2 regions of the Mesorhizobium captivum genome follow, and region 2 is predicted to be linked to the other one. Evidence: riboswitches for the same ligand, from Rfam matches in the RefSeq annotation. Region 2 holds a riboswitch; the other holds the start of a gene.
What was found. Region 2 has a riboswitch for thiamine pyrophosphate ahead of thiC (phosphomethylpyrimidine synthase ThiC). Riboswitches for the same ligand answer to the same signal wherever they lie in the genome.
Positions count from the first base shown of each region.

Region 1 (8,689 bases), on a different contig from region 2:
CCGCCATTCGCCGGGACGTCGTGAAAGCGACCAATGGTAAGCAGGTTCCATGGGAGAATTCCTCGCTGGTCGACGAGGTGGTGCTGATGCGCCACGATGAGCCCGAGGGTCGGCAGGTCATGGTCGAGCAGACGCAGCCGGCGTCGGAGCGCGGCATCCACATCACCGGCGCCGCCGAGGCGATCGAAAATCGCGACGTCAGGATTCCGGTCGGTGTCGGCCCGGTGCCGCTAAAGCTGGATTTTCCGACCAAGGACCCCGCGGTCAGCCTGAAGCTCGCGAGCTACCCGGCGACCGGCACGCTGTCGCTGCCGGATCGGACCTTGTCTCCGGATTCGAGCCTCATGGCCGACGAAGTCGACCATTTGCGCTACGAGCCCCAGATCGGCGCGGCGGCTCCCGTCGAGGTCGGCTTCCAGATCCGCGCCGACAAGGCGTCCAAGCGAGCGACGATGAAGCTGTCGCCAAGCGTCGACCCCTGCGATCAGGCGGCGGGCGCGCCGCTCGATCTGCAGGGCGTCGCCCCCGGCCGGCAGCCGAATGAGATTGGCGGTGGGGCGGTTGAAGCCTGCGAGGCAGCGGTGAAGACCTATCCCGATGTCAACCGTTTCCGCTACGAGCTCGGGCGGGCGCTGCTGGCGGCCGGCAAGGTCGACGAGGCCAGGAAGGCCATTCAGGATGCGGCTGACAAAGGGCATGTGCGGGCCATGTTCGAGCTCGGCTACATCGCCGCGTCTGGAACAGGGACGGCCGTGGATCCCGCGAAAGCCAACGGCCTCTATTCGCAAGCGTCCGACAAGGGAGACCCCTACGCCATGGCCGCCTGGGGACGAGCCCTGTTCAACGGTCTCGGCGTCCAGCCCGATACCGGCAAGGGATTGGACCTGATGCTCAAGGCAGCGGCTATGGGTCATATCAACGCCATGAACGATCTCGCGCTGATCTTCCAGGAAGGCCGCAACGGCGTGCCCGCCGATTCGGCCCGCGCCCTGGCTTTTCTCAAAGCCGGCATCAAGCGGCAAGGCGCGTATTCGATGAGCATTCTCGGCCTCCCCGCGCGCAGCGACTTAACGGTCGCGGTGTGCAAGCCCAAGATCGTGCGAAAAATAGTCACGAAGATAAAGGTGGTCCGCATACCCACGCCAAAGGCCGTCGAGACACCGGTCAAGCCAAGACAGAAGGATACTGGTCCAGCGTCCTGGCGCGGCAATGGCGGTGATCATCCCGAGCCCCGCGGCCGCGGCGGCGGCGGATCTGACAGTGGCAGCACTGATGGCGGCACTGAGGGCGGCACGACCGGCGGCACTGACGGAAGCACGACCGGCGGCACTGACGGAAGCACCACCGGCGGCGCTGACGGAGCCACCGCCGGCGGCACTGACGGAAGCACCACCGGCAGCACGGACAGTGGCACCAGCGGCGGCTTTGACACCGTCAGCAGCGACGGGCTCTGACGGACAGCGGCAGCGACGGCATGCCCGGACCGACCGAATAGACAGCGTCGAGCTAAATCCTGGCGGAGCCGCATGAACGCGGACGCCGGCCCCTACTTGTCGGTGACGATCTTTACCTTGTCGCCGGCCGACACGGTCGCGCCGGGCGACATGGCGTTCAGCACGCGGAACAGGTCGAGCTTGCGGTCGACCCCGACCATCTGGGCCGCGAGCGTGCCCATGTTCTGGCCCGGCTGCACGGTGACCACCCTGATATGCAGCGGCTTCAGCGCCGCCTTCTCGGCCGCGCTCAATGTACGGAACGAACCGCTGACCGAACGCGCAACCGGCTCCAGCGCTGTGCTGGCCGAAGGTGCCGCGGTCAGCAGCCGGTAGACCTGCCCGCCGGCCCGGATGACCGCGATATCGAACTGCCAGCCTTGCGCGGTGGCATGGGCCATCGCGGCTTCGTTGCCGTTGACCGTTTCCTGGCGCACGCTTGAGTCTTCCAGTCCGGCGACCCAGCCGCTGCGGATGTAATCGGCCAGCGCCACCGACTTGTCGATCGCCACGCCGTCGAAGCGGATGGCGATGTCGCCAGGTCCGGTCGCTGTCACAGCCGCCGCCGAATTGTCGATGACGAAGCCGTCCGGCACCGAGAACGACACGCCGAGGCCGGGATGCATGAAGGTCTGGCCGCGCACATAGCCCTCTTCCGGCGTATCGCCGTAGAGCAGGCCGTCTATGCCGGCGAGGAAGGCGTCGCGATCGCGCCTGCCGACGCCCGGTGGCCCGAAGTTGCGGGCCAGCCGCTGCGCCAAGTCGATGCGCTGCGGCGTGTTGGGGTGCGTGGCCAGGAAGTCGAGGCTGGCGTCGGTGGCGCCGCTGACCGAGCGGAAATCGGTATAGGCCGACATCGACTGCAGGAAGCGGCCGGCGGCATACGGATCGTACCCTGCCTCGCCGATCGACTTGATGCCGATGGCGTCGGCCTGCAGTTCCTGGTTGCGGGAGAACTGCGCGAGCTTCAGCTTGCCGCGGATGAGCGCTGCCTTGGCCGTCGGATTGTCGCCGAGCACATCGGAGACCACCTTGGTCGCCAGACCTTCCTCGGCCTCGAGCTGCTGCCGCTGCAATCCGTGATTGGCGGTGACGTGGCCCATCTCATGCGCGATGACGGCGGCGAGCTCGGAGGAATCATTGGCCAGCGCGAGCAGCCCGCGCGTGACATAGAGATAACCGCCCGGCAGCGCGAAGGCGTTGACGTTGGGTGAATTGAGGATGGTGATGCGATAGGTCTGCGTCGGATTGGCCGACACCACCGTCAGGTTGCCGACGACCTTGGCCACCATGCGCTCGAGCTTCGGATCGGAATATTCGCCGCCATAGGTCGCCAGGATGCGCGGGTGCTGCGCCTTCGCCATGTCGGCGAGCTTGGCATTGGCAACGACATTGTCGACCGTGATCGGCCTGTCGGAGGGCTGGAAGCCAGATTCCTGGACATCCGGCGGCGTGAACATTTGGCAGCTCGCCAGCGCCACGGCAAAGCCGGCCCACGCGAAAAATCGCGTCAGCGGCTTCATCCACACTTTCTCCGCGCCGGTCGGCAGATCGGCTTCCTTTCGAACTCTTTCGGCAAATCGCAGCCCACCCGGACCAGCATGGCCGGACCTAGCCACACTCCCCCGGACAAGGCAAGCAAACGCCGGATCACCCGTTGCCGGTTTGGCCGTAAATTATGTCCGCTTCCGGGCAATATGTTGTGATCCGGCCACGCTGCCGCCTCGATCGCCGATATAGCGCCGGAAGGCGTCCGGTCCAGAGCGGTCGAAGAAATCGGCGGCCGGTCCCGTTGCCGCGACCCTGCCCTCGTCCACAAACACGATCCCCTGGCCGATGCGGCGCGCATCCTCCGGCTGGTGGGTGACGAAGAGTACCGTCATGTGCCGTTCGGCGTGGATGTCGGCGACCAGATCCAGCATGTCGTCGCGCAGCGCCGGACCGAGCGAGGCGAAAGGCTCGTCGAGCAGAAGCACAGGCCGGTCGCGCAAGAGCACCCTCGCCAGCGCGACGCGCTGCCGTTCGCCGCCGGAAAGCTCGCGCGGCAGCCGTTTCTCTTTGCCGTCAAGGCCGACGCGCGCCAGCGCTTCCGCGACCGCGTGGCGGTCGGCGGAGGTGAGCTTGAGCGATGGTGAGCGGCCGAGCCCGACATTACCCTCCACAGAGAGATGGGCGAACAGATTGTTTTCCTGGAACACCATCGACATCGGGCGCGCCGAAGGCGGCGCATTGTCGACATCGATCCCGCCGATCAGCACTTTGCCAGCGCTTGGCTTTTCGAAGCCGGCGACCAGATTGAGCAGCGTCGATTTTCCGGAGCCGCTCGGTCCCATGATGGCGGTGATCCTGCCGGCCGCGAATTCGGCATCGAAGCGGAACGATGCCTCGCCATAGCTGAACCAAACGTCCTCCAGCCTGACGGCCAGCCCGGTCCCCGCCACAATGCCGTTGTTGGTCGTCATCATGCCTTTGCTTCCCGCCCCAGCCAATCGGCAGCGACCACCAGCATCAGGCAGACGAGGCCGAGCAGCAAGGCCAGCCCCGCGGCGTCGGCGGTCCGGTAGCTGCCCATGCGCGCGAGCAGAAGATAGGGCAATGTCTGCACCGCATCGCTGCCGAACAGCGCGATCACGCCGAGATCGCCGAGCGACAGCGCCATGGCGAAGGCAAAGCCGGTGGCCAAAGGCCGCCTGAGCGACGGCCAGTCGACCAGGCGCAGCCGGTTCCAGCCGGAGATGCCGAGCGCTACGCAGAGCCGCTCATGGCGCTCGCTTGCCGCATCGTAGGCCGGACGAACGGCGCGGATGGCGAAAGGCATCGCCATCACCGCATTGACGGCGACGACCATGACGGGCGCGATGGCGAAGACATCCGTGATGCCGCGCAGCGCCAGGAACCAGCCGGCGCCGACCACGATCGGCGGCACGACGAGCACGAAACCGGCGCCGGTGTCGGTGGCATGCTCGAGCAGCGACATGGCGCTGCCCGCGCGACGGCGCAAGGCCAGCGCGCGCCGGGCCGCGATGAGCGAGAGCGACAAAATCACCGAAAGCAGCGCCGAGACGAAAGAGAGACCGGCGCTGGTGAGCGTCGCCAGGCGCACGGCGTCCTCGCCGGCCAGCCGGCCGAGATCCGCATCCAGCCCGGCGAGTACGGTTGCCGCCATCGGTCCGGCGACGAACAGCAGGGCAAGCGCGATCAAGCCGGCGTTCAGAACGGCCTCGACCTTGCCGGTTGCAAGATAGCGGCGCGGCGCCACCGGCAGATTGGCGTCGCCGACGGTGTTGGCGCCGAGCCGCATCAGCACGGCGACGACAACGACGGTCAGGCCGATCTGCAGCAGCGTCAGCACCACCGCCCGGGCCGGATCGAAATCGAAGCGCAGCGCCTGGTAGATGGCGACCTCCAGCGTCGTCGCCGACGGCCCGCCGCCGAGCGTCAGCACGATGGTGAAGGAAGTGATGCAGAGCATGAACACCAGGCCGGCGATGCCCGGCAATGCCGCGCGCAGCGCCGGCCATTCGATCAGCCGCAACGCCGGCCAGGCGCCCATGCCGAGCTGGCTCGCCAGCCGCCACTGGTCGGTGGGCACGGTAGCCAACGACTCCAGGAACAGGCGCGTGGCCAAAGGCAGATTGAAGAACACATGCGCGACCAGGATGCCGGACAGGCCGTAGATGCCGGGCCATTCCCCGCCGCCGAATTTACCGAGGATGCCGGCGAAATAACCGGCGCGGCCATAGAGTGCCAGCACGCCGAGCGCCGCGACGATCGCCGGCAGCGCCAGCGGGACGGTGAAGAGCTGCAGGATCAGCCGACGCCCGGGAAAGGTCGGATGCCTGGACAGGGCGCGCGCGACCAGCAGCGCCGGCGCGACCGACAACAGCGTCGACAGCAGCGCCTGCCACAGCGTGAAGCGGGCGACGCGCAAGAGATAGCCGTCGAAGGCAGCGAGAGCGCCGGACGGGTCGTGCGCGCCTTCGAGGATAAGCCCGGCGAAAGCGCCGCCGATAAGCAAGGCGATAGCGGCGAGGGCAACGATGCCGGCGGTGACGCGGGTGTCAAGCGCCGGCCTTCCACCCTCCCCCTTGTGGGGAGGGTCGGTGAGCGGATGCCGCGAAGCGGCATCAGCGAACCGGGGTGGGGGTAAGGAAATGCGCAACGCCGCTACCCCCACCCCGCTCCGCTTCGCGGATCGACCCTCCCCACAAGGGGGAGGGTGAAGGGCGCCGTCATTTGCTCATCGCCGCCAGCCACTCATCCACCCAGGCCTTGCGGTTGGCCGCGACCTCTTCGGGGCTGAACAGCAGGGTCTTGGTCGGCTTCACCAGTCTGTCGAAGGCCGGGTTGAGCGGCTTGTCGGTCTTGCCGGCCGGGAACATCCAGTTGGTCTCGGGGATGACGTCCTGGAATTTCGGCCCGGTCATGAAGGCGATGAATCTTTCCGCCAGCGGGTTCTTCGCGCCAGTCGTGGTGATGCCGGCAACCTCGATCTGCAGGTACTCGCCCTCCTCGAACGAAGCCGCCTGGTAGCGTTCGGTGTTCTCCGCCACCATGTGGTAGGCCGGTGAGGTGGTGTAGGACAGCACCATCGGCGCCTCGCCCTTGGTGAACAGGCCGTAGGCCTCGCTCCAGCCGGGCGTCACGGTCAGAACCTTGGACTTGAGCTTGGCCCAGGCTTCCGGCGCCTTGTCGCCGTAGACGGACCTTACCCAGAGCAACAGGCCAAGGCCCGGCGTCGAGGTGCGCGGATCCTGGATGACGATCTTGTCGGCGGCGCTGCCCTCGACCAGTTCCTTCAAGCTCTTCGGCGGGCTCTTCAGCTTCTCGGTGTCGTAGACGACGGCGAAATAGCCGTAGTCGAAGGGCACGAAGCTGTCGTCTTTCCAGCCGCCGGGGACGTTTATGTCAGCGACCGCGCCATGCGGCGCGAACAAGCCGCTCGCCTTGGCGTCCGCGGTCAGGTTGGTGTCGAGCCCGAGCACGACGTCGGCCTTGGTGCCGGCGCCTTCCAGCTTGACGCGGTTGAGCAAGGCAACGCCGTCGGCGACCGAGACGAATTCGAGATCGCAGCCGCATTCGGCTTCGAACTCTTTCTTCACCGCGGGCCCCGGACCCCAATCGGCGGTGAAGCTTTCATAGGTGTAGACGGTGAGCTTGTCCTTCGCCTCGACAGGCCCGACGCCCGCCAAAAGCGAAACCAGGCCCGTTGCGAGAATAAGCTGGGACAACAATGAGCGCATCGGCGCCTCCTTCGTTCGCGTGACAAGGAATTGAGGCGCCGGATGGTCCGAAACGTCTAATCCCTCCGCCGGTACAAACCGGATCAGGTTCAGCGGGTTGGCATTGTCGCCTCTCAGCCGGTTCGCAAAGTCAGCGTCCGGCACCCCGTTAGAGCGTTTCGAGACATAGGCCCGGCCGAAGTGCCGCGCAAGCGGAAGTTTGCCGGGCATCCAAGGCATCACGGCTTACCCGACAACGCAGCGCCCTTCGTTTGGATGCGCCAGGCTTCCGTTTCGCGGGCGGGGCTGGTAAGGGCGACGGCCATGGGCACATTCACCATCCTGCTTGGCGGCGAGCTCGTCCGCACGCCTCGGCTCGATCGCCAGATCGAAGGCTCGCGCATCATCGCCGCCGATGCCGGCATCGGCCATGCGCACATGCTCGGCCTCGTGCCCGAACTCTGGGTCGGCGATTTCGACTCGGTGCCGGCGAACCTGCCGGACGATCTCGCCGCCGTCCCGCGTAAAATCTTTCCGGCCGAAAAGGACATGACCGATGGCGAGCTCGCCATTGCCGAGGCGCTTGCGCGCGGCGCCACCAGCCTGGTGCTGGCCGGCGCCTTCGGCGGCAAGCGCGCCGACCATGCCTTCCTGCATCAGGCTCTCAGCGTGCGACTGGCCGAGGCGGGCACGACGGTGCTGCTGACCAGCGGCGCGCAGGAAGGCGTGCCCGTCCTGCCGGGCAAAGCCCGCTTCGACTACGCCGATGGCACGCTGTTCTCGGTGCTCGGCTTCTCCGATCTCGCCGGCCTGACGGTCACGGGCGCCAAATGGCCGCTCGACCGTGTCGAGGTGGCCTTCGGCTCCTCGCTCACTATATCAAACGAGGTCAAAGGGCAGCTTGGCATCGCGCTGGAGCGCGGCCGGGCGCTGCTGCTCGCCCACCCCTATCCTCTTCCCGAAAGCTGACATGGCGCCGCCACTCCTCAATCTCGACGGCATTAAACTGACCTTCGGCGGCACGCCGCTGCTCGACGGCGCGGCGCTGAGCGCCTCCGCCGGCGAGAAGATCGCGCTGGTCGGCCGCAACGGCTCCGGCAAGTCGACGCTACTCAAGATCGCCGCCGGCATGATCGAGCCGCAGGACGGCGAGGTGTTCCGCCAGCCCTCGGCCACGGTTCGCTACCTGCCGCAGATGCCCGACATGGACGGCTTCGCCAGCGTGCGCGCTTATGTGGAAGCCGGGCTCGGGCCGGCCGACGACCCGCATCGCGCCACCTATTTGATGGACCATCTCGGCCTCACCGGCGAGGAACAGCCGAACGACCTTTCCGGCGGCGAGGCAAGACGCGCCGCGCTTGCCCGGGTGATGGCGCCGGAACCCGACATCCTGCTGCTCGACGAGCCGACCAACCACCTCGACCTGTCGGTCATCGAATGGTTGGAAGAGGAGCTTGCCCGCACCTCATCCGCCGTGATCCTGATCTCGCACGACCGCCGATTTCTCGAGCGCGTCTCGCGCGCCACAGTCTGGCTCGACCGCGGCCAGACGCGGCGGCTGGACAAGGGATTTGCGCATTTCGAGGAATGGCGCGACCAGGTTCTGGAAGAGGAAGAGCGCGAGCAGCACAAGCTCGGCCGCCAGATCGTGCGCGAGGAGCATTGGCTGCGCTATGGCGTGACGGCCAGGCGCAAGCGCAACATGCGCCGCCTCGGCGAGCTGCAGGCCATGCGCCAGCGCTTTCGCAGCCATCGCGGCGCCGAGGGCACGGCCACCATGGTGGCGAGCGACGCTGCCGAATCCGGCAAGCTGGTGATCGAGGCCAAGAACATCGAGAAGAGTTTTGGCGACCTTACCGTGGTCAAAGGCTTTTCGACCCGCATCCAGCGTGGCGATCGCGTCGGCCTGGTCGGGCCGAACGGCGCCGGCAAGACGACGCTGTTGAAGATGCTGACCGGCGAGCTGGCCCCGGA
Region 1 is NZ_JAVIJB010000028.1:265-8,953, forward strand. Features, by position in the region: partial or broken gene RFM40_RS22120 (caspase family protein) at 1-1,454, shown strand, start outside; gene RFM40_RS22125 (M48 family metalloprotease) at 1,547-3,016, opposite strand; gene thiQ (thiamine ABC transporter ATP-binding protein) at 3,170-3,958, opposite strand; gene thiP (thiamine/thiamine pyrophosphate ABC transporter permease) at 3,955-5,535, opposite strand; gene thiB (thiamine ABC transporter substrate binding subunit) at 5,726-6,736, opposite strand; TPP riboswitch at 6,780-6,894, opposite strand; gene RFM40_RS22145 (thiamine diphosphokinase) at 7,040-7,684, shown strand; gene RFM40_RS22150 (ABC-F family ATP-binding cassette domain-containing protein) at 7,686-8,689, shown strand, end outside.
Region 1: another riboswitch for thiamine pyrophosphate. It lies ahead of thiB (thiamine ABC transporter substrate binding subunit); the one in region 2 lies ahead of thiC (phosphomethylpyrimidine synthase ThiC).

Region 2 (21,541 bases):
TCGACACTCATCAGTTCCGCATCGACGCCGAGATGGCGCATGGCGTTGCCGCGCCGGGCGTAATCGTCGAGCTGGGCAGGTGTGTGCGCGAGGTTGAGGCAGCCGCGCTGCGAGAACATGACGTTGTAGTTGAGGTCGTGCGACAGGTTCTCCCACAGCTTCATCGAATGCTCGTAGAAGCGGGTGTTCTGCGGCAGGAGATAGTTGGAGCGCACTGCCGTGGTGTTGCGGCCGACATTGCCTGAACCCAGCCAGCCTTTTTCCAGCACCGCGACATTGGTGATGCCGTGTTCCCTGGCGAGGTAATAGGCGGTCGAGAGCCCGTGGCCACCGCCGCCGATGACGATCACGTCATAGGACGCCTTGGGATCCGGCTTGCGCCAGGCCGGCTTCCAATCCTGGTTGCCGGTCAGAGCGTTCTTGAGCAGCGAAAAGGCTGAATATTCCGCCATTCTTCCTGTCGTCCTTTTGGTGCGAGGCGGCAGACTATAGAGCAGGCGGGAAGCGCAAAGCCAAGATTACGCCATCGCTTTTCGACAGGCCGACTCCGATCCTCGGCATCGGTCCGCGGACGGAGACGGCTTGCCGCCCGGTATGGCGGTCTTTATCAAGGGCAGAATTTTCGAAGATTTTTCGGCCGCGAGTCGCCCGTCACGTCATGATTTTCCGACTGCTACGCCTGATCCTGGTCGCCATTGTCGTCGCCGCGGCGCAGCCGTCGTCCGGCGCGATGGCGCAGGCGATCGGCCAGGGCTCCGCGCAGCTCATCGCCGACCAGACCAAGGCTATCCAGGACCTGACGGCGAAGACCGACGGCCTGGAGACGAAAATAAGCGCCCCCGACCAGGACGATGCCGGCCTTGTCGATATCCGCTTGCAGCTCGAGGATATTTCGCGGGCGGCGCTGAACAGCGCGCTCGCGTTCCGCTCGCGCCTCAACGACATCAACAGTCGCATCGAGGTGTTGGGGCCGCCGCCGGCGCAAGGCCAGCCGCCGGAGCCCGCGGTCGTCGCCAACGAGCGCGCAGCGCTCTCGGCCGAGAAGGCCGAGATCAATGCGGTGGTGGCCAGCGCGCAGAACCTGTCGATCCGCATCAGCGGGCTGGTCGACAAGATCGCCACCATGCGCAGCGAGCTTTTCCGCAGCGTTCTGACGAAACGCTATGAATTGACCGATGCGCTGAGCCCGCAGGCCTTTTCCGATGCGCACGAGCAGTTCACCGGCCTCTACAAAGCGGTGGCGTCCTGGCTCAGCTTCGCGTTGAAGTTCAAGTTCCAAGCCATGCTTGCGGCGACGCTGATGGCGCTGGCGCTCGCGGCGGTGCTGCTGATCGGCGGCAGGCGCCTGTTCGGCCGCATCTTCGAGGCCGATCCTTCGGTCGAAGAGCCGTCCTACCTCAGCCGGCTTTCGGTGGCGTTCTGGTCGACGTTGCTGCCGACCGTGGCGCTCGGCGCGTTCCTCGCCTCGACTGTGTTCTTCTTCAACTATTACAACGTGCTGCGCGGCGACATCGGCGAATTCCTCAACGCGCTGCTCGCAGTCATCGCGGTGGTGTTCTGCGTCAACCGGCTGACCAATGCGGCACTCGAGCCGCGGCTGCCGAACTGGCGGCTTATTCCGGTGGAGACCGGTCCGGCGCGCTGGCTGGTGCGGCTGACCACGGCCATGGCCGTGGTTCTCGGCTTCAATTACTTTCTGTCGGTCGTCAACGAGAAGATGGGTTCGCCGCTGTCGCTGACGATCGCGCGAAGCTTCGTCGCTACCGTCATCGTCGGCGTCATCCTGATCCTGATGGGAGTGCTGAGGCCTTTCAAAGCGCAAGATGGCTCGTGGCGACCGTGGCCGGCATGGCTTCGCCTGATTGCCATCGGGCTCGGCCTGTTCACCATCGCAGCGGCGCTGCTTGGCTATATCGGTCTTGCGCTTTTTGTCTCGATCCAGGTCGTGGTCACCGGCACCACCCTGGTCACCGCCTATATCGGCTTCCTGTCGGCGCGGGCGATCGGCGAGGAGGGCGGCTTCGCCGACACTTCGGTCGGGCGCTGGCTGTCGGCCAATTCCAGCTATGAGGACACCGCGCTCGACCAACTCGGCCTGGTAGTCAGCATCGCCATCAACCTGATGATCGTGCTGGTGTTCCTGCCGCTGATCCTTTTGATGTGGGGCTTCCAGCCCGGCGACATCGAGGCCTGGGCCTACAAGCTGGCGACGGGCGTCACGATCGGCTCCGTCACGATCTCGTTCCTCGGCATCCTCACCGGCATCGTCGTCTTCTTCATCGGCTATTTCCTGACGCGCTGGTTCCAGGGCTGGCTCGACGGCTCGGTCATGGCGCGCGGCAAGGTCGACACCGGCGTGCGCAACTCGATCCGGCTGGCGGTGGGCTATGCCGGCGTCGCGCTCGCGGCACTGGTCGGCATATCGGCGGCGGGCATCGATCTTTCCAATCTGGCGCTGGTCGCCGGCGCGCTTTCGCTGGGTATCGGCTTCGGCCTGCAGAACGTGGTCTCGAACTTCGTCTCAGGCCTGATCCTGCTTGCCGAGCGCCCGTTCAAGGTCGGCGACTGGATCGTCGCCGGCGACATCAGCGGCACGGTCAGAAAGATCAGCGTGCGCGCGACGGAGATCGAGACGTTCCAGCGGCAGTCGGTGATCCTGCCCAACTCGAACCTCATCAACAACGCGGTCGGCAACTGGACGCATCGCAATAAGCTCGGCCGCGTCGACATCAAGGTCGGCGTCGCCTATGGCAGCGACGTCAAGCGCGTTCATGCCCTTCTGCTCGACATTGCCCGGGCCCATCCGATGGTGCTCAAGAACCCCGAGCCCTTCGTGCTCTTCGCCAGTTTCGGGCCAGCGGCGCTCGAATTCGAGATACGGGTATTCGTGGCTGATGTGATGAACGGCAGCATAGTCCAAAACGACGTCCGCTTCGCGATCTTCGATATCTTCGAGGACGAGCACATCGAAATCCCGTCGACGCCACGCGCCGTTGTCGAGACGAAGAAGCACGTATCGTGGCCGATCGACGACGACAAGATCGAGGCGGAATTTGCCGAGCGCGAGCGGCTGGAGGCGGAGGCCGCAGCCGAGCAGGCACGGCTCGCGAAGATGAAGCGGAGGGGCCGCAAGCCCGATCCGGGCTGAGGCTAGGCTCACCAGCACGGGAATTTTGGCCCGGTCGGAAATGTTTCGGTTGGCGGCGCCCATGCGTCGGAGATTGGCCGAAACACCCATCGCGATCGTCATCCTCGGGCGGAGCGGGAAGCGTACCGCGCAGACCCAAGGATCCATTCCGTTACATATGAGCGGTACAACGGTGCAGAATTCTGCTCCGCTGCACCCTTCGATCGAGGTCATGGCGTGGATCCCAGGGTCTCCGCGACGGAGCTTCGCTCCTGCCTCGCCCTGGGATGACGAGGTTGGGAGGTTTCTGCTAATCCCCGGCGTTTGCGCCGATTTCACGGAAACGAACGGTGAACCTCGCTCAAATGAACGGCTGCCGAAACCAATTGTGGCATGAATGCGGCATTCAGTTGCGGTTCAGCTTGCATCTCATATAAGCTCTCACGCAAAGGGCGAGAATGCCTTGCGAAATTGAACAGAGGCGGTGTGGAAACACCGGATATTGCAATGTGGAAGTCTGTCGTTGCCGCCATCGCTTTTCTGGCCCTGGGCGGTTCGGCTTTTGCCGCCAGCGCGGTCAACAAGGACGCCCAGACGCGGACGTTGATCGTGACCGAAGGCGGCGGCAAGACCGAGCTGGCGCTGGCCGCCGGCGAGACGGTGGAGTTCTGCCCGAATGGCTGCTTCGTCACCCTGCCCAATGGTGACCTCGAAGCGCTGACCGGCTCCGAAACGGTCGAAATCTCGGGCGGCGTTGCCCGGATCAAGTAAAAACCCTCAGACATGATCGGCAAAGGCCGGGCGAATGTCCGGCCTTTTATCGTTTCCGACAGCCGCTGCTTAACGATAACACCGGAAATACCCCAGCACAGCGCGCTGCAACCGGGCGTTTTAACGTTCGCTCCGTCATCCCCCGTTATATCCATTGCGAAGACGCCGAAATACGGCGTGGGGTGAGCAGGGCAGGGCAATGGACGCGCGGTCGGACAGGAACGCAATTCCGCTTGCGGTCGATCTCGATGGCACGCTGATTGCAACGGATCTTCTGTGGGAAGGCCTGTTCGTTCTGCTCAAGAAGAACCCGCTCTATCTTTTTTTGGTTCCGCTCTGGCTGACCGGCGGCCCGGCGCGGCTCAAGCAGGAAATCGCCCGGCGCATCGACATCGATCCGGCCTCGCTGCCCTACCGGATTGAATTGCTGGAGCGGCTTCGCGCCGAGCATGAGGACGGCCGCAAGATCGTGCTGGCGACCGGTACGCCGCGCAAATTCGCCGAGACGATCGCCGTCTATCTCGGCATCTTCGACCGCGTGCTAGCAACGGACGGGCCGCACAATCTGACCTCGGGCAGAAAGCGGGCGTCGCTGGTCGCGGCTTATGGCGATGCCGGCTTCGACTATGCGGGCAACAGCCGCCACGATCTCAAGGTGTTCGACGCAGCGCGCAACGCCATCGTGGTGGCGCCGGACCGCAGCGCCCAACGCTGGCAGGCGGCGCACGGCGCCGAGACCATGCCGGCGCCGAAGCCGACGCTCAAGACCTACGTCAAGATGCTGAGGGTCCATCAGTGGCTGAAGAATTCGCTGATCGCGGTGCCGATGGTGCTGTCGCATGAGTATTTCAACGTCAATATGATCTGGCAGTGCGCTCTGGCGTTCGTTTCCTTCAGCGCCGTGGCCTCCGCCATCTACATCGTCAACGACTTCTTCGACCTTGCGCTCGACCGCAAGCATCCGACCAAGCGCGACAGGCCCTTTGCCAGCGGTGCGCTGTCGATCCCGTTCGGCCTCGGCGCCATCCTTGTGCTGCTCGCGATCGGCATCGCCATCGGCTGCCTGCTGCCGATCGAGTTCCTCGGCGTGCTTTGCGGCTACATGATCGTCACCACGGCCTATTCGCTGTCTTTCAAGCGCATGTTGCTGATCGACGTGCTGACGCTCGCCGGCCTCTACACGATCCGAGTGCTGGCAGGTGCGGCGGCCACCGGCGTCGACGTTTCCTTCTGGCTGCTCGCCTTCTCGATCTTCTTCTTCCTGTCGCTGGCGCTGGTGAAGCGCTTCGTCGAATTGCGCACGACCACCATCCCGGCCGGCGAGCGCATCGCCGGACGCGGTTACCGCACCGAAGACCAGGAGATCGTCGCCCAGGCGGGCATGGCCTCGGCCTTCTCCTCGGCCCTGGTGCTGGCACTTTACATGGACAGCGTCGCGGTGCGCGAGCTCTATCCGCATCCGTGGGTGATGTGGCCTTTGGCGCCGATCGTGCTTTACCTGACCATGCGCGTCTGGATCCTCGCCCGCCGCGACGAAATGCATGACGATCCGGTCGTCTTCATCATCCGCGACTGGCGAAGCCAGATCGTCGTTGCCATCGGCTCGGCGCTTCTCGTTGCCGGGGGCTGGGGCTGGTGAGGATGGGCAGCGAACGCTTCGGCAGCTTCGGGCTGGCGACGCCGCCGGCACGCCGGGCGATCCCGGCCGACGAGGCCATTGCGCTGCTGAAGAGCGGCGCGTGCAAGCTGGACTCGCTCATCGGCTACGGCAATGGCCGCTCCTATGGCGACAGCTGCCAGAACGACGCCGGCACGGTGGTCGACATGCGGCCGCTCAACCGTATCCGTTCGTTCAACGCCGAGACCGGCGTGATCGAGGCCGATGCCGGGGTGCTGCTTTGCGACATCATTGCGCACTCCGCTCCCTACGGCTTCTTTCCGGCCGTGGTTCCAGGCACGCAGTTCGTGACGCTCGGCGGCGCCATCGCCAACGATGTCCACGGCAAGAACCATCATCGGCGCGGCACATTCGGCTGTCATGTCGAGGCGTTCACGCTGCTGCGGTCCGACGGCCGCACCTATCGCTGCTCCGATGCGGAGAACGTGCGTCTGTTCCACGCGACGATCGGCGGCATGGGGCTGACCGGGCTGATCCTGTCGGCATCGATCCGGCTGATGCGCGTGCCCTCGCTCGACATCGTCGAAAAAGTGACGCGGTTCCGCGATCTCGGCGAGTTCTTCGATCTTGCCGGCGCAGCCGACCAGGCTAACGAATATGCCGTTGCCTGGATCGATCAGCTTGCGGGCGGCCACGCGCGAGGCCGGGGCCTTTTGTTCACCGGCAACCACGCCGAGCACGGCTCGCATGCCGCCTTGCAGGCGGGCGGCCGGCTTTCGGTGGCCGTGCAGCCACCCTTCAACGTGCTCAACCGCCCGTTCCTGACCGTCTTCAACGCTGCCTATCGGTGGAAGAAGGGCCGCTCGTCCGATGCGCGTCATGCGGGCTACCAGGGCTTCTTCTTTCCGCTCGACGGCGTTCGCGACTGGAACCGGCTCTATGGCCCGCATGGGCTCTTCCAGCACCAGAGCGTGGTTCCCGAGGCTGACGCGCGCCGCACCGTTCCGGCACTGCTCGAAGTGGCGCGGCGGGCCGGGCAGGGCTCGTTTCTCACGGTGCTGAAGCGATTTGGCGACGTCCGTTCGCCGGCGCTGCTGTCGTTCCCGCGGCCGGGCTACACGCTGACGCTCGATTTCCCCAACAGTGGGGAAAGGACATTGAAGCTGCTCGCCGAACTCGACCACATCACGGTCGAGGCCGGCGGGGCCGTCAACCCCTACAAGGACGCGCGCATGGGTGCCGAAACCTTCGCGGCATCCTTCCCGCAATGGCAGCGGCTGGAGGCGCTTCGCGATCCCGCCTTCATGTCGAGTTTCTGGGCGCGGACAGCGAAAAAACTGGGTGTGAGGCGCGATATCGCGGAGGCAGCGGAATAGATAAAATTCGAGTAAATCTTGGTAAATTAAGCGTTAATATCGAGGTTTATCGGAAATAGACATGTGATTTCACGAAATATTTGCAGGTTTGTAGTAGGACCGCTCAGGGGCGGGGTGGCAACAATGAAATACATCGTCTTCATTCTCTTCACGGTCATGACCAATGCCGCTGCGCAGCTCATGCTGAAGCAAGGCATGATGTCGCTGGGACCGATCTCGTTCGACGGCGTCAATCCGCTCGTCAAGCTGCTGCAGATCGTCTTCAGCCCGTGGGTTTTCCTCGGGCTGTGCACCTTCGTCATCTCGATGGCCTCGCATCTCTACGTGCTGTCGAAGGTCGAGCTCAGCTTCGCCTATCCGTTCCTCAGCCTCGCCTATGTCGCTGTCGCCGTCTTTGCCTATTTCGTCTTCCGCGAGGACCTCAACGGCTGGCGCATCGCCGGCATCGCCTGCATCTGCGTCGGTACAATTCTGATCGCGCAAAGTGGGCGAGGGCATGAGGACCACACCGCTTCCATCACCTCCGACAAGGTCGGCACAAGCGAGATCCTTCGATGAGACATGTGATTTTCGGCGGCGACGGTTTCGTCGGTCGTCATCTTGCGCCCAAGCTCGCCGCCGACGGCGAGAACGTCGTCGTCGCCGACATCGTCAAGAGCGACCTGCCGCACTATCGTTCGGTGCGCTTCATCACTTGCGACGTCACCAATCCGGCGTCGGTCGCGGCGGTCGGGCTCAAGGCCGACGACATGGTGTACAATTTGTCGGCCAAGATGCTGTCGCCGATCCAGGTCCGCGCCAAGCGGCACGACTTCTTCTTCCCGGTGAATTTCCACGGCACCGAGCACATCATCCAGGCGATGGACAAGGCCGGCGCCTCAAAGCTGGTCCACTACACGACCGACATGATCTACGGCCACACGGTGGTGCTGCCGATGACCGAGGATCATCCTGTCGCGCCGCTCGGCGAATACGGTCTGTCGAAGCTCAGGACCGAGGAGCTCGCCGCCGATTGGCGCAGGCGCGGCATGTCGATCTCGCTGTTCCGGCCGCGCCTGATCATCGGCCCCGGCCGCCTCGGCATCCTGGAAAAGCTCTTCAAGCTGATCGACTGGAATTTGCCGGTGCCAATGATCGGCTCGGGCAGGAATCCATACCAGTTCATCTCGGTCTTCGACTGTGCGGAAGCCGCCCGCGCGGCCTGGAAGGCCGGCGTGCCGAACGAAGCCTATAATCTCGGTTCGCTCAATCCGCCGCCGGTGAGAAAACTGCTCGGGGACCTGATCAAGCATGCCGGCTCTAAGTCGATCCTGCTGCCGACTCCGGGCTGGGCGGTCAAGCGCACGCTCGACCTGCTCGACCTCTTCAACATGCCGATCATGGATCCGGAGCAGTATCTGATCGCCGATGAAGAGTGCGTGCTCGACGTGTCCAAGGCCGAGCGTCAGCTCGGCTGGGTGCCGCAATACCGCGACGAGGACATGCTGATCGCCGCCTACAGCGAATACCGCGCCAAGAAGGACGGCCACGCCGTCGCCACCGAACATGTGCCTGCCGAATAAAGGCGACGAAGGGGGAGATTTTTCGAGATGACGGTCCTTGCCAAACCCGAACCGGGCGTGCGCGCGCTGGTCGATGCGCCGGCGCTGTTGCCCGCCACCATCGCCAAGCCCGACCTGATCAGCGTCGAACAGGCCAAGGTGATGGATGTCGCCCGCATCACCGACCTGTTCAAGGCGCACCTCAACCCGGGCCAGCTACATTTCATGAAGCTGCTCGGCTTCCACAAGGTCAAGATCGAGCGTGCCGAGGGCATGTTCTACATCGACCAGAACGGCCGCGAGATCCTCGACTTTTTCGGCGGCTTCGGCTCGTTGGCCTTCGGTCACAACCACCCACGCATCCTGGAGGCGCGCAAGAAATTCCAGGAGGAGAAGCGCCAGGAGATCGCCATCGCCTTCATGTCGCAATATGCGGCGGCACTGGCGCACAACATCGCCAAATGTTCGCCCGGCGACCTCGACATGGTGTTCCTCGGCTCATCCGGCTCGGAAGCCATGGAAGCGGCGGTGAAGCTCGCCGAGCGCGCCGCAGGCCCGAAGCGGCCCAAGGTTGTCTATGCCGAGAATTCCTTCCACGGCAAGACCAAGGGCGTGCTGGCGATCACCGACGGCCAGCTCTATCGCGCCGAGTTCAGGGTGGCGGACAATGTCGTGCGCATCCCCTTCGCCGACATCGACGCCGTCGAACGCCTGTTCAAGAGCGATTCCGCTATCGGCGTCATCGTGCTCGAAACCATCCAGGGCGGCGGCGGTATCATCCAGGCGCCGGCCGAATATTGGCGGAAACTGCGCGCGCTTTGCGACCAGTATGGCGTGCTGTGGGTCGCAGACGAGGTTCAGTGTGGCTATGGCCGCTCCGGTCGTTTCTACGCCTTCGAGCATTATGGCGTCGTGCCGGACGTGACGGCGCTGGCCAAATCGCTCGGCGGCGGCAAGGCCGCGGTCGGCGCCATGATCGCCAGGCGCGAGGTCTATATGAAGGCCTACGGCACGCCGAAGACGGCGATGATCCATGCCATGGCGACCTTCGGCGGCATGGGCGAGGCCTGTGTCACCGCGATCGAGGCGCTGAACGCGCTCTATGATGAGGGCTTGATCGACAACGCCGCCTCGACCGGCGAGTACCTTTTGCAGCGGCTGCGGATGCTGAAGGAAAAGCATCCGAAGATCATCAAGGACGTGCGGGGCAAGGGCTTTATGATCGGGCTCGAGTTCCACGATTTCTCGCAGACCCTGCCGATGGTGCTGCGTCCAGTGGTCAGCGTGCTCGACGACAAACTGAAGGGCTCGCTGTCGGGCTTCGTCGGCGCGCTCTTGTTGCGCGACTACGACGTGCTCGTCGCTTTCACCGAATACAACCGCAACGTCATCCGGCTCGAGCCGCCGCTGATCTGCCAGCGCGAGCATGTCGACCGCTTCGTCGATGCCTTCGACAGCCTGCTCTCGCGCGGCATCGTGGCCATCGTGAAGGATTTCGTGAAAAGCCAGGTCCGCTGAGACAGACGATGCTGACCAGGCCGCCAGCCGCTCCCGCCAATCCGCTCGACCGGCTGACTGAAGCCGGTCTTGCCTGGGGCGAGGGGGTTTACGCGAGATGGGCCGCGCCGATCGGTGCGGCCGCTTTCTCGCTCTACATCCTGCTCACTGCTGTGACGGCCTGGTTCATGCCGGACGCCAACTGGGACATGCTGCCTTATCTGGCGATCGCCGAAGAAGGCACCTATCCCGACCCGCAGGCGCTACATGATTATGCCTACAGCACGGTCAAGGAAGGCGTATCGGCGGGCGATTACAAGACGCTGACCGATGATGGCGGCGGCTTCCGCAGCCACATGACGGAGAATGCCGCCGACTTCCATTCGCTGCTCGGCATGTACCGGATTAAGTTCCTCTATGCCGAAATCCTGTCGAGCCTCAGCCATGTCGTATCGCCGGTCGAGGCGATGCGGCTGGTGCAGGTGTTTTCGGTGCTGTTGTTCGGCATCATCACGCTGCTCTGGCTGCGCGCGGAGGGCGCGCTGGCACTGGCGCCGGTCGCCGGCGCCGTCCTGATCATGGCCGATCTCGGCGACGCCGCGCGGGCCTCGACGCCGGACCTGTTGTGCTCGGCACTGTTCCTCGGCGGGCTGTTTGCCTTTGTGCGCAAACGCGAGGTGGCGACGGCGATCCTGCTTTTCCTGGCCTTCATGGCGCGTCCGGACAACATCGTTTTCCTCGCCATCTTCGCCGTGCTTTTGGTCGCCTTCCGGCAGAAGGCATGGGGCGCGCTCGCCGGTTTCGCCGCCTCTTTCATCGCCTATTTCGCCATTTCGCACTGGGCGCAGCATCCCGGCTGGTGGCCGCACCTGTGGTTCTCCAGCATCGAGCAGCACTACAACATGGACGGCTTCAAGCCGCCGTTCTCGGCGGCGGCCTATCTCAAGGCCTTTGCCGCCTCGGTGGTGCGCGCCGTCAACGTCAACACGTGGGTCGGCGTGTCGGTGCTGGCTTTAGCCGGCTGGTATGGGCTCGACCGCGCTGGCTTGCGGCTCGACCGCCGTGCCGGCATCCTGCTCGCGGCATTGGTGCTCGGCGTGCTGGCCAAATTCACGGTCTTTCCGATCCACGATACCCGCATCTATTTCCCCAACCTTCTGCCGCCCTTCCTGCTGCTGGCCGCGCCGCTGATGGCGCTTTGGGCATCGGCAGCCAAGGGCGGTCGCCGCGCGCTGCAAGTCATTCCCGGAGACGAGTCATGAATCCGGTTCCAGCCTAGCGCGTGTTTCTTTCGCCTGGCTTTGCGGGGCCGCTCGATCGCCACCTTCCATCCACGACGGTGTTGAGCCGCAATTGCCGGCCGAACGCGCTTGACAAGACGGCGCGGGCCCGTTCAACTTGAAGCATTCACCAGGGGAGTCCCGGCAAGGGGCTGAGATACTGCTGGCTTTCGCGGCGCAGTGACCCGTTGAACCTGATCCAGTTCATACTGGCGTAGGGACGGTGCAAGCGCTTTGCGGGACTCCATGCCCGAAGACCTGTGTCGAGCAGGCAGACCAAAGCGTCCTACATCCTTCCGGCACAGAACTGGGTCTCCAATGCAGTTGAGCAAAGGAGCCTCAAATGAATGCCTTGACCCCCACCGTTTCGACCGGACCGCTGCCGGCGTCACGCAAGATCCACAAGACAGGCATTATCCATCCGCAGATCAGGGTGCCGATGCGCGAGATCGCCGTTCACCCGACCGCCGGCGAGCCGCCAGTGACGGTCTACGATCCATCAGGCCCGTATACCGATCCGGCGATCGAAACGAACATTGAAAAGGGACTTGTCCGGCTTCGCCGGGACTGGATCGCGGCGCGCGGCGATGTCGAAGCCTATGACGGCCGCCATGTGAGGCCGGAGGACAACGGATTTGCGACCGGCGAACGGCTGACGCCGGAATTCCCCATCCGCAACCGCCCGTTGCGGGCGAAAGCCGGCAAGGCGGTGACGCAGCTTGCCTATGCGCGCGCAGGGATCATCACGCCCGAGATGGAATTCGTGACCATCCGCGAGAACCTTGGCCGCGAGATGCTGCGTGGCAAGCTGCAACAGGACGGGGAAGCGTTCGGCGCGTCGATCCCGGATTTCGTCACGCCCGAATTCGTGCGCGACGAGGTGGCGCGCGGCCGCGCGATCATCCCCGCCAACATCAACCATCCGGAGAGCGAGCCGATGATCATCGGCCGCAATTTCCTGGTGAAGATCAATGCCAATATCGGCAATTCCGCCGTCACCTCCTCGATGGCCGAAGAGGTCGAAAAGATGGTTTGGGCGATCCGCTGGGGCGCCGACACGGTGATGGACCTATCGACCGGCCGCAACATCCACAACATCCGCGAATGGATCGTGCGCAACGCGCCGGTGCCGATCGGCACCGTGCCGCTCTACCAGGCGCTCGAGAAGGTTGGCGGCATTGCCGAGGACCTGACCTGGGAGGTCTATCGCGACACGCTGATCGAGCAGGCCGAACAGGGCGTCGACTATTTCACCATCCACGCCGGGGTGCGCCTGCACTACATCCCGCTGACCGTTGACCGGGTCACGGGCATCGTCTCGCGTGGCGGGTCGATCATGGCCAAATGGTGCCTGCACCATCACCGGGAGAGCTTCCTTTACGAGCATTTCGAGGAAATCTGCGACATCGCCAGAGCCTATGACGTCTCCTTCTCGCTCGGCGACGGCCTTCGTCCCGGCTCGATCGCCGATGCCAATGACGCGGCGCAGTTCGCCGAGCTGGAAACGCTCGGCGAACTGACGAAGATCGCCTGGGCGAAAGACTGCCAGGTGATGATCGAAGGGCCCGGCCATGTTCCCATGCACAAGATCAAGCAGAACATGGACAAGCAACTCGCCGTCTGCGGCGAGGCGCCGTTCTACACGCTCGGGCCGCTGACCACGGACATCGCACCGGGCTACGACCACATCACCTCCGGCATCGGTGCCGCCATGATCGGCTGGTTCGGCACGGCCATGCTTTGCTATGTGACGCCGAAGGAACATCTCGGCCTGCCGGATCGCAATGACGTCAAGACCGGGGTGATCACCTACAAGATCGCCGCGCATGCAGCCGATCTCGCCAAGGGGCATCCGGCGGCGAAGATCCGCGACGACGCGCTGTCGCGGGCGCGGTTCGAGTTCCGCTGGGAAGATCAGTTCAACCTGTCGCTCGATCCCGAAACGGCGCGCGAGTTCCACGACGAGACCTTGCCCAAGGAAGCGCACAAGGTGGCGCATTTCTGCTCCATGTGCGGACCGAAATTCTGCTCCATGCGCATCTCCCATGACATCCGGGCCGAGGCGCAGAAGGAAGGCATGGCGGCGATGGCGGAGAAATATCGTTCGGGCGGCGACCTCTACATGCCTGTTGGCGAAGCCGCGTCCAGCACGGCCGAGTCGTGATGAGAGTGCTGGTCAAAGGGGCCGGCGTAGCCGGCCTCACCGCGGCGTTCGAGCTTGCCGACCGCGGCGCGTCGGTCACTGTCGCCGAACTCCGGCCTCAGCTGGGCGGCAATGCGTCATGGGCCGCAGGCGGCATGCTGGCGCCATGGTGCGAGCGCGAGAGCGCGGAGCAGCCGGTGCTGGATCTCGGACGCGGCGCCGCAGACTGGTGGGACGCTGTTTTGCCCGGCCAGGCGACGCGGGCGGGAACGCTCGTCGTGGCTGCGCCGCGCGATGCGGGTGAGCTCGACCGCTTCGCAGGCCGCACCTCGGGCCATCGCTGGCTCGGCGAGGAGGACATCGCCGAACTGGAGCCGGACCTTGCCGGCCGTTTCAAGCGCGCGCTGTTCTTCCCCGGCGAAGCCCATCTCGACCCGCGCCAGGCGATGGCGGCTCTTCATGACAAGCTCGTCGCCATGGGCGTCGACTTCCGCTTCGCAACAGACGGGCAAGGTCTTCCAGGCTTCGAATGCGAGGTCGACTGCCGGGGGATCGCGGCGGACGACGCGGCGCTGCGCGGCGTTCGCGGCGAAATGCTGATATTGCGTACGCCGGATATCTCGCTGTCTCGCCCCGTCCGGCTGCTGCATCCGCGCTTTCCGCTCTACATCGTGCCGCGCGCCGATCACCATTTCATGGCCGGCGCGACGATGATCGAGAGCGACGAGGCCGGCCCGGTCACCGTCCGCTCCATGATGGAACTGGTCGGCGCGGCTTGCGCGCTCCATCCGGCCTTCGGCGAGGCGACGATCGTCGAAGCGAACGCCGGGGTCCGTCCAGCCTTTGCCGACAATTTGCCACGCATCGAATCGCTCGCAAACGGCGTCGCGATCAACGGCTTCTATCGCCATGGCTTCCTGCTTGCCCCCGCTATGGCGCGGCAGGCGGCCGACATCCTCTTCAATCCCGACAAGCGCGTGGGAGCTTGCGCATGAAACTGATCGTCAACGGAGAAGCGCTGGACAGTGCCGCGGCAACGCTGGCGGCGCTGCTTGCCGAGCTTGACTATGAAGGCGATTGGCTGGCGACGGCCGTCAACAGCGACCTCGTGCACAAAGCCAACCGGGCGGAATTCCGATTGAACGACGGCGACCGGATCGAAATCCTTTCGCCAATGCAGGGAGGCTAGCCATGTTCGACCTTTTCGGAACTGCGCTGCCTTCGCGCCTGCTTCTCGGCACTGCCCAGTATCCTTCGCCGGCCATCCTGGCCGAAGCGGTCAAGGCGTCGCGCGCCTCGGTGGTGACCGTCTCGCTGCGCCGTGAAATGGCTGGCGGCAGGGGCGGCGAGAAATTCTGGTCGCTGGTCAACTCGCTCGGCGTGAGAATCCTGCCCAACACCGCCGGCTGTCATTCCGTGAAGGAAGCCGTGACGACCGCGAAGATGGCGCGCGAGGTTTTTGGCACGTCCTGGATCAAGCTCGAAGTGATCGGCAACCATGACACGCTCCAGCCGGACGTGTTCGGCCTGGTCGAAGCCGCTCGCATCCTGTGCGAAGACGGTTTTACGGTGTTCCCGTATACGACCGACGATCTCGTCGTCGCCGAGCGTCTGCTCGGCGCGGGCTGCAAGGTTCTGATGCCGTGGTGCGCGCCGATCGGCTCGGCGCTCGGGCCCATCAACATCATGGCGCTGCGCTCGATGCGCGGACATTTCCCCGACGTTCCGCTGATTGTGGATGCGGGGCTCGGACGGCCGTCGCACGCGGCAACCGTCATGGAACTCGGCTTTGACGCTGTGCTCCTGAACACCGCGATCGCCAAGGCGGCCGATCCGGTCGGCATGGCGCGCGCGTTCAGCAAGGCGGTCGATGCCGGCCGCGAGGCGTTCGGTTCGGGATTGCTCGAGCCGCGCGATGTCGCCGTGCCGTCGACGCCGACATTCGGCAGGGCGGTTTTTTCATGAAGATCGATCCGTTCTATCTGATCGTCGACAGCGCCGCCTGGATCGAGCGGCTGGTGCCGCTTGGCGTGAGGCTGGTGCAGCTCCGCGTCAAAGACATGAACGAGGACGGCCTGCGCGTGGAAATCCGCAAGGCGAAAGCCTTGTGCGCCCGACACCATTGCCAGCTCATCATCAATGATCATTGGCGTCTGGCGATCGAGGAGGGCTGCGACTTCATCCACCTCGGCCAGGAGGATCTGAAAACCGCCAGCCTCCCGGAGATACGGGCAGCCGGCGTCAGGCTCGGACTGAGCACGCATGATGATGCCGAGCTGGAAACGGCCGTTGCGGCGGAGCCTCACTACGTCGCGCTCGGCCCTGTCTATCCCACTATCCTGAAGAAGATGAAATGGCCGCCGCAGGGGCTGGAACGGATCCGTGCGTGGAAGGAACGGGTCGCGCCTCTCCCACTGGTCGCCATCGGCGGTCTCAATCCCGAGCGGCTCGACGGCGTTTTCGCAGCCGGCGCCGACAGCGCAGCGGTGGTCACCGACATAACGTTGAATTCCGATCCTGAGGCGCGCACCCGAGAATGGATCGAAAAGACGTATCAATGGCGCTGAACCGGGACCCGCATGTGCTTGTCGTCGGCGGATCGGATTCCAGCGGGGGCGCCGGGATTGCACGCGATATCGAGACGATCTCCTCGATCGGCCTGCGGACCTGTCTCGCCGTTACCGCGGTGACGGTGCAGACGCACCAAGCTGTGACGGCAATTCATCATCTGCAGCCCGGCCTGGTCGCCGACCAGATGCGCGCAGCGTTGCGGACCAACGAGGTCTCGGCCATCAAAATCGGTATGATGCCAGCCGGGCGGGTCATCCTGGCCGTTGCTGCGGTGCTGAGCGAAAATGCGCGGATACCGGCAGTGCTGGATCCAGTACTGGCCTCCTCGTCAGGCAGGCCGCTGGTGGAACCGAATGCCATCGACGTCATGAAGCGTGACCTCATGCCGCTTTGCCGTCTGGTTACGCCGAATCTTGTGGAACTGGCGGTGCTGACAGGTTCGGAATTGGCCGTGAGCGACGAAGACGTGCTGCGGCAGGGAAGGCGATTGCTTGCGGCCGGGCCGCGGGCGCTGCTCATCAAGGGCGGTCACGCGGGAGGGCCTATATCAACGGATATTCTGTTGAGCCCCGACCGGGAACCTGTCCGCTTCGAAATGCCCCGGCTTGCCGGATCGATGCGCGGAACCGGCTGCATGCTGGCCAGCGCGATCGCCGCGCATCTGGCTAAGGCGAAGTTGCTTGAGGACAGCGTGCGCGGAGCCAAGCAGCGTGTCTTCGAGAAGCTCATGGAGGCTTCCGCCTAATGCATGTCGCCCAAAAGAGCGCAGCAGTTTTGGGAGAACGACATGCATCACAACAAAGACTTAAAAGCGCGTCGCCTGAATTCGTTTCTGCGCGACGCGCTTTAGTTCCGGCGCAAAGAAACTTCCAATTGGTGGCACCTGGGGAAGCGCGTTCGTTCGTCAGGGTCGCTCGGCTCTTTCGCAATGTCGCAAACAGGCTTCAATCCCCCCACCGCTCGGCCCTATAGTCCGCCCGCTTTTTCACTTTGGAGTCGCGGGCCATGGCAGAGTTTCCGAAAAAGGCGAAGGTCGTCATCGTCGGGCTGGGCGGTATTGTCGGCGCGTCGGTCGCCCATCACCTGATCGAGCGCGGCTGGAACGATATCGTCGGCATCGACAAGTCGGGCATCCCGACCGATATCGGCTCGACCGCGCACGCTTCGGACTTCTGCTACACGACCAGCCACGATTTTCTATCCTGCTGGACGACGCTCTACTCCATCGATTTCTACGAGAAGATGGGCCACTACGCGCGTATCGGCGGCCTCGAAGTCGCGCGCGTCGGCGACGATGGCCGCATGGACGAGATCAAGCGCAAGATCGCTTCGGCCAAGGCCTTCGGAACCCGCGCGCGCCTGATCGAGCCGGCCGAGATCAAGAAGAAGTTCCCGCTGATCGAGGAGCATCTGGTGCAGGGCGGCCTGTGGGACCCGGATGCCGGCCTCGTCATCCCGCGCTCGCAGACGGTGGCCGGCAAGCTTGTCGACCAGGGTGTCGCCTCCGGCAAGCTCAATGCCTTCGCCAATACCTCGGCCAAGTCGCTGATCGTCGAGGATGGCCGCATCAAGGGCGTGGTGACCGAGCGCGGCACGATCGAGGCAGACTATGTGGTCGTCTGTACCGGCATATGGGGCCGCTTGACTGCAGCACTGGTCGGCGAGGACCTGCCGGTCATGCCGATCGACCATCCGTTGACCTTCTTCGGCCCCTACAACGAGTTCGCCGGCACCGGCAAGGAGATCGGCTGGCCGCTGCTGCGCGATCAGGGCAATTCGGCCTATATGCGCGACACCGGCGATCCCAAGACCGCCGAGGGCGGGCAGATCGAGTGGGGCTATTACGAGGAGACCAATCCGCGTCTCTGCCACCCGCGCGACCTGCTCGAGAAGGACCAGGCGCGGCTGTCGCCGTCACAGCGCGATCTCGACATGGAGCAGATCATGGCGCCGCTCGAGCGCGCCATGGAGCTGACGCCGATTCTCGGCGAACTCGGCTACAACGAAGGCCATTCCTTCAACGGTTTGCTGCAGGTGACCACCGACGGCGGCCCGTCGATGGGCGAGAGCCAGAAGGTGAGGGGGCTGTGGTATGCCGTGGCCATCTGGGTCAAGGACGGCCCGGGCATGGGCAAGCTCATTGCCGACTGGATTACCGACGGCCGCACCTCGATCGACCATCACGCGATCGACTATTCGCGCTTCTACCCGCACCAGACGAAGGAAGAGTTTATCTGGGATCGCTGCACCGAGACGGCGATGAAGGTCTACAATCCGGCGGTCCATCCGCGCGAGCCCTTCTCCAAGGGCCGCAACATCCGCCGCTCGCCTTTCTGGGAGCGGGAAAAGGAGCTCGGCGGCTATTTCATGGAGTTGGGCGGCTGGGAGCGCGCCCACGGCTATGCCGCCAACGAGCATCTGCTTGAAAAATACGGCAACCGCGTGCCAGTGCGCGAGAACGAGTGGGACAACCGCCATTTCTGGCGCGTCTCCAATGCCGAGCACCTGGCGATGAGCGAGGATTGCGGCATCGTCAACCTGTCGCATTTCTCCATGTACGACGTCGAAGGGCCCGACCATGTCGCGCTGCTGGAATGGCTGTGTGCGGCCAAGATCGGCGGCGACAACAATATCGGCAAAGGCATCTACACCCACTTCCTCGACGAGGAAGGCATGGTGCGCGCCGATTTCACGGTGATCCGCATGGCCGACCGGTGTCGGGTGATCGACGGCGCCGATGCCGGCCCGCGCGACTTCCGCTACATGCAGCGCACCGCGCAGGACAAAGGTTTTGACGTCACCGTTACCGATGTGACCGAGAAATATGTCACCATAGGCATCTGGGGCCCGAATGCGCGCACGACCCTGCAGAAGGTGGTCGAGGATCCGAACGGGCTGACGCCGGAGAATTTCCCCTTCGCCGCAATCAAGCCGATCCGCATCGCCGGCAAGGACGTCACCGCCTTCCGCATCTCCTATGTCGGCGAGCAGGGTTGGGAACTGCACATGCGTTACGAGGACGGGCTCGCCGTCTGGGACGCGCTGCGCTCCACCGGCGTCATGCCTTTCGGTGTAGAGACCTATGCCAACACGCGTCGGATGGAAAAGAGCCTGCGGCTGCAGAATGCCGATCTCCTGACCGAATACAATCTGCTCGAAGCCGATCTTGCCCGTCCGAAGGTTAAGGAAAACGACTTCTGCGGCAAGGCCAAGCATCTGGAATACCGCGCCCGCGAGCGCCAGCCGGCGATGCTCTGCACGCTGGTGATGACCGAGAACACCGATGCCAAGGGCGTCGCCCGCTATCCGGTCGGCACCATGCCCGTGCTCGATCCGGCAACCGGCGAGACGCTAGTCGATGAGCTTGGCCGCCGCTCCTTCACCACCTCGGTCGCCTATGGTCCGACGATCGGCAGGAACATCGCGCTCGCCTATCTGCCCTGGGCCTACGCCCGGGAGGGTCGCAAACTCAATGTGGAATATTTCGGCGAGACCTATCCGGTCGAGGTCGCCGGCGTCGGCTACAAGCCGCTCTACGACCCGGAGAACCTCAAGCCGCGCAGCTGAGCGCGTTCTCGTCTGAATACGCAAAAAGGTCCGGTCGACGCCGGGCCTTTTTACTTTGTTCATGCACGATTATCGCCTACCCTTGCGTCATGTCCGCATCCCGCCGAACAGGGCGTTGGCTTTCCGGCGCCGCCGCGCTGGCGCTGCTCCTCGGCCTGACCTCGCGATCGACCGCCGTGGAGTCCGTTGACGTCGAGCTGGTGCTGGCGGTCGATGTCTCGCTCTCCATGTCGCCGGCCGAACTCGAGATCCAGCGTCATGGCTATGCGGCGGCACTGACGCATGACAACGTGCTCAAGGCCATCGCCGACGGCGTCTATGGCAAGATCGCGGTCACCTATGTCGAGTGGGCCGGCACCAGATGGCAGCGGGTCGTCGTGCCGTGGACGGTGATCACCAATCGCGCCGATGCCGAACGGGTCGTCGCGCAGCTCAATGCGCGTCCGCCGGACAGCGCGCGACGTACCTCAATCTCCGGCGCGCTGACATTCGGCAGCGACCTTTTTGCCGAAAGCGGCTTTCAGGGCACCAAACGCGTCATCGACGTTTCGGGCGACGGACCCAACAACCAGGGCGCGCCGGTCGATATTACGCGCGACGAGGTCGTGAAGCAGGGCATCACCATCAACGGACTGCCGCTGATGACAAGGGGCGGTTTCAGCGGCGCCTTCGACGTCGACAATCTCGACCGCTACTACAGCGACTGCGTCATCGGCGGCCCCGGCGCCTTCATGATCCCGGTCAATGACTGGACGCAATTCCCGGAAGCGATCCGCCGCAAGCTGGTGCTCGAGCTCGCCGGTCCGGCCTCGCCACAATGGGCGGCGGAAGAGGCGGCTCACCCGCCGGTCGTGCTCGCCGACGACAGGCCGGCCGCCGATTGCCTGGCCGGCGAAAAGATGTGGCGCAATCGCGGCTGGATGCTGGACAGCCGCTGACCGCCGGCAATGGCCGACCAGAGGGGGGCGACCAGAGCGGCGGCGTGGACTTGCTTCCTCGCGCGGCACAATGGCAAAATGTGAAGGGGCCGGCGCCATCGCGCAACGCGATCAAATGAGGAAACATCACATGAAACGTTTGGCCATCCTGACGGCACTTGCGTCGACAATATTTGCCGGCAGCGCCAGCGCCCAATTTTACGGCGAAGCGGCCTGCGTGCTGTTCGAGAATGCAAACTTCCGCGGACGCTCGCTCGAAATGGGCCCCGACGACGCCGTCAATTTCCGGGGCGGGTTTTGGAACGATCGCGTCTCCTCGGTGCTCGTGCGCCGGGGCTGCACACTCGTTGCCTATGAGAATGCAGGGAGGCGCGGCCGCTCGATCGAGCTCAACCGCAGGGTCCGCGGTTTCGGAGACTCCGGCTGGAACGACCGCATCTCGTCGGCCGAGTGCTATTGCGACCGATATTGAAGCCGGCGTCGTTCCTAGCGCGCGGCAGCAACCGGTCCTGCGCGCAAGACGCTTCCCCGCACTCAGTTAGACCATGGTCGATGACCGGTCCTGCTTCATTGACAAGCCTTTTGGGCTCTGTGAGACAATTTCCTCTCGCTACATAAAAGGGGAACCATGATGAACAGGACCACCATTTTCGCGGCGGCTCTGACGGCTGTTGTCGGATTGTCGGCGCCGGCCATGGCCGTCACGTCGCTCACCATCGGCATCAGCGGCTGGACCGGCTTCGCGCCGCTGACTTTAGCCAAGCAGGCCGGCATTTTCGAGAAACATGGGTTGAACGTCACGCTGAAGAAGGTTCCGCAGGCAAGCCGGCCGCTGGCGATTGCCAGCGGCGACCTGCAATGCGCGGCGACCACGGTCGAGACCTGGATGGTGTGGAACGCCAGCGGCGTCACCACCAAGCAGATCTTCCAGCTCGACAAATCCTACGGCGCCGACGGCATCGTCGTGCGCAACGACATCAAGGCGGTCGCCGACCTCAAGGGCAAGAACGTGGCGTCGTCCGCTCCGGGCACCTCGCCCTATTTCCTGCTAGCTTGGGTGCTCAACAAGAACGGCATGTCGACCAAGGACGTGACGGTCGTCAATCTGGAGC
Region 2 is NZ_JAVIJB010000021.1:15,095-36,635, forward strand. Features, by position in the region: gene RFM40_RS18500 (sarcosine oxidase subunit beta) at 1-452, opposite strand, end outside; gene RFM40_RS18505 (mechanosensitive ion channel family protein) at 659-3,148, shown strand; gene RFM40_RS18510 (hypothetical protein) at 3,635-3,898, shown strand; gene RFM40_RS18515 (UbiA family prenyltransferase) at 4,098-5,537, shown strand; gene RFM40_RS18520 (FAD-binding oxidoreductase) at 5,540-6,892, shown strand; gene RFM40_RS18525 (EamA family transporter) at 7,016-7,450, shown strand; gene RFM40_RS18530 (NAD-dependent epimerase/dehydratase family protein) at 7,447-8,454, shown strand; gene RFM40_RS18535 (aspartate aminotransferase family protein) at 8,482-9,951, shown strand; gene RFM40_RS18540 (hypothetical protein) at 9,960-11,192, shown strand; TPP riboswitch at 11,333-11,449, shown strand; gene thiC (phosphomethylpyrimidine synthase ThiC) at 11,554-13,374, shown strand; gene thiO (glycine oxidase ThiO) at 13,374-14,348, shown strand; gene thiS (sulfur carrier protein ThiS) at 14,345-14,542, shown strand; gene RFM40_RS18560 (thiazole synthase) at 14,545-15,318, shown strand; gene RFM40_RS18565 (thiamine phosphate synthase) at 15,315-15,920, shown strand; gene RFM40_RS18570 (hydroxymethylpyrimidine/phosphomethylpyrimidine kinase) at 15,911-16,669, shown strand; gene RFM40_RS18575 (GcvT family protein) at 16,930-19,491, shown strand; gene RFM40_RS18580 (DUF1194 domain-containing protein) at 19,581-20,429, shown strand; gene RFM40_RS18585 (beta/gamma crystallin-related protein) at 20,560-20,901, shown strand; gene RFM40_RS18590 (ABC transporter substrate-binding protein) at 21,061-21,541, shown strand, end outside.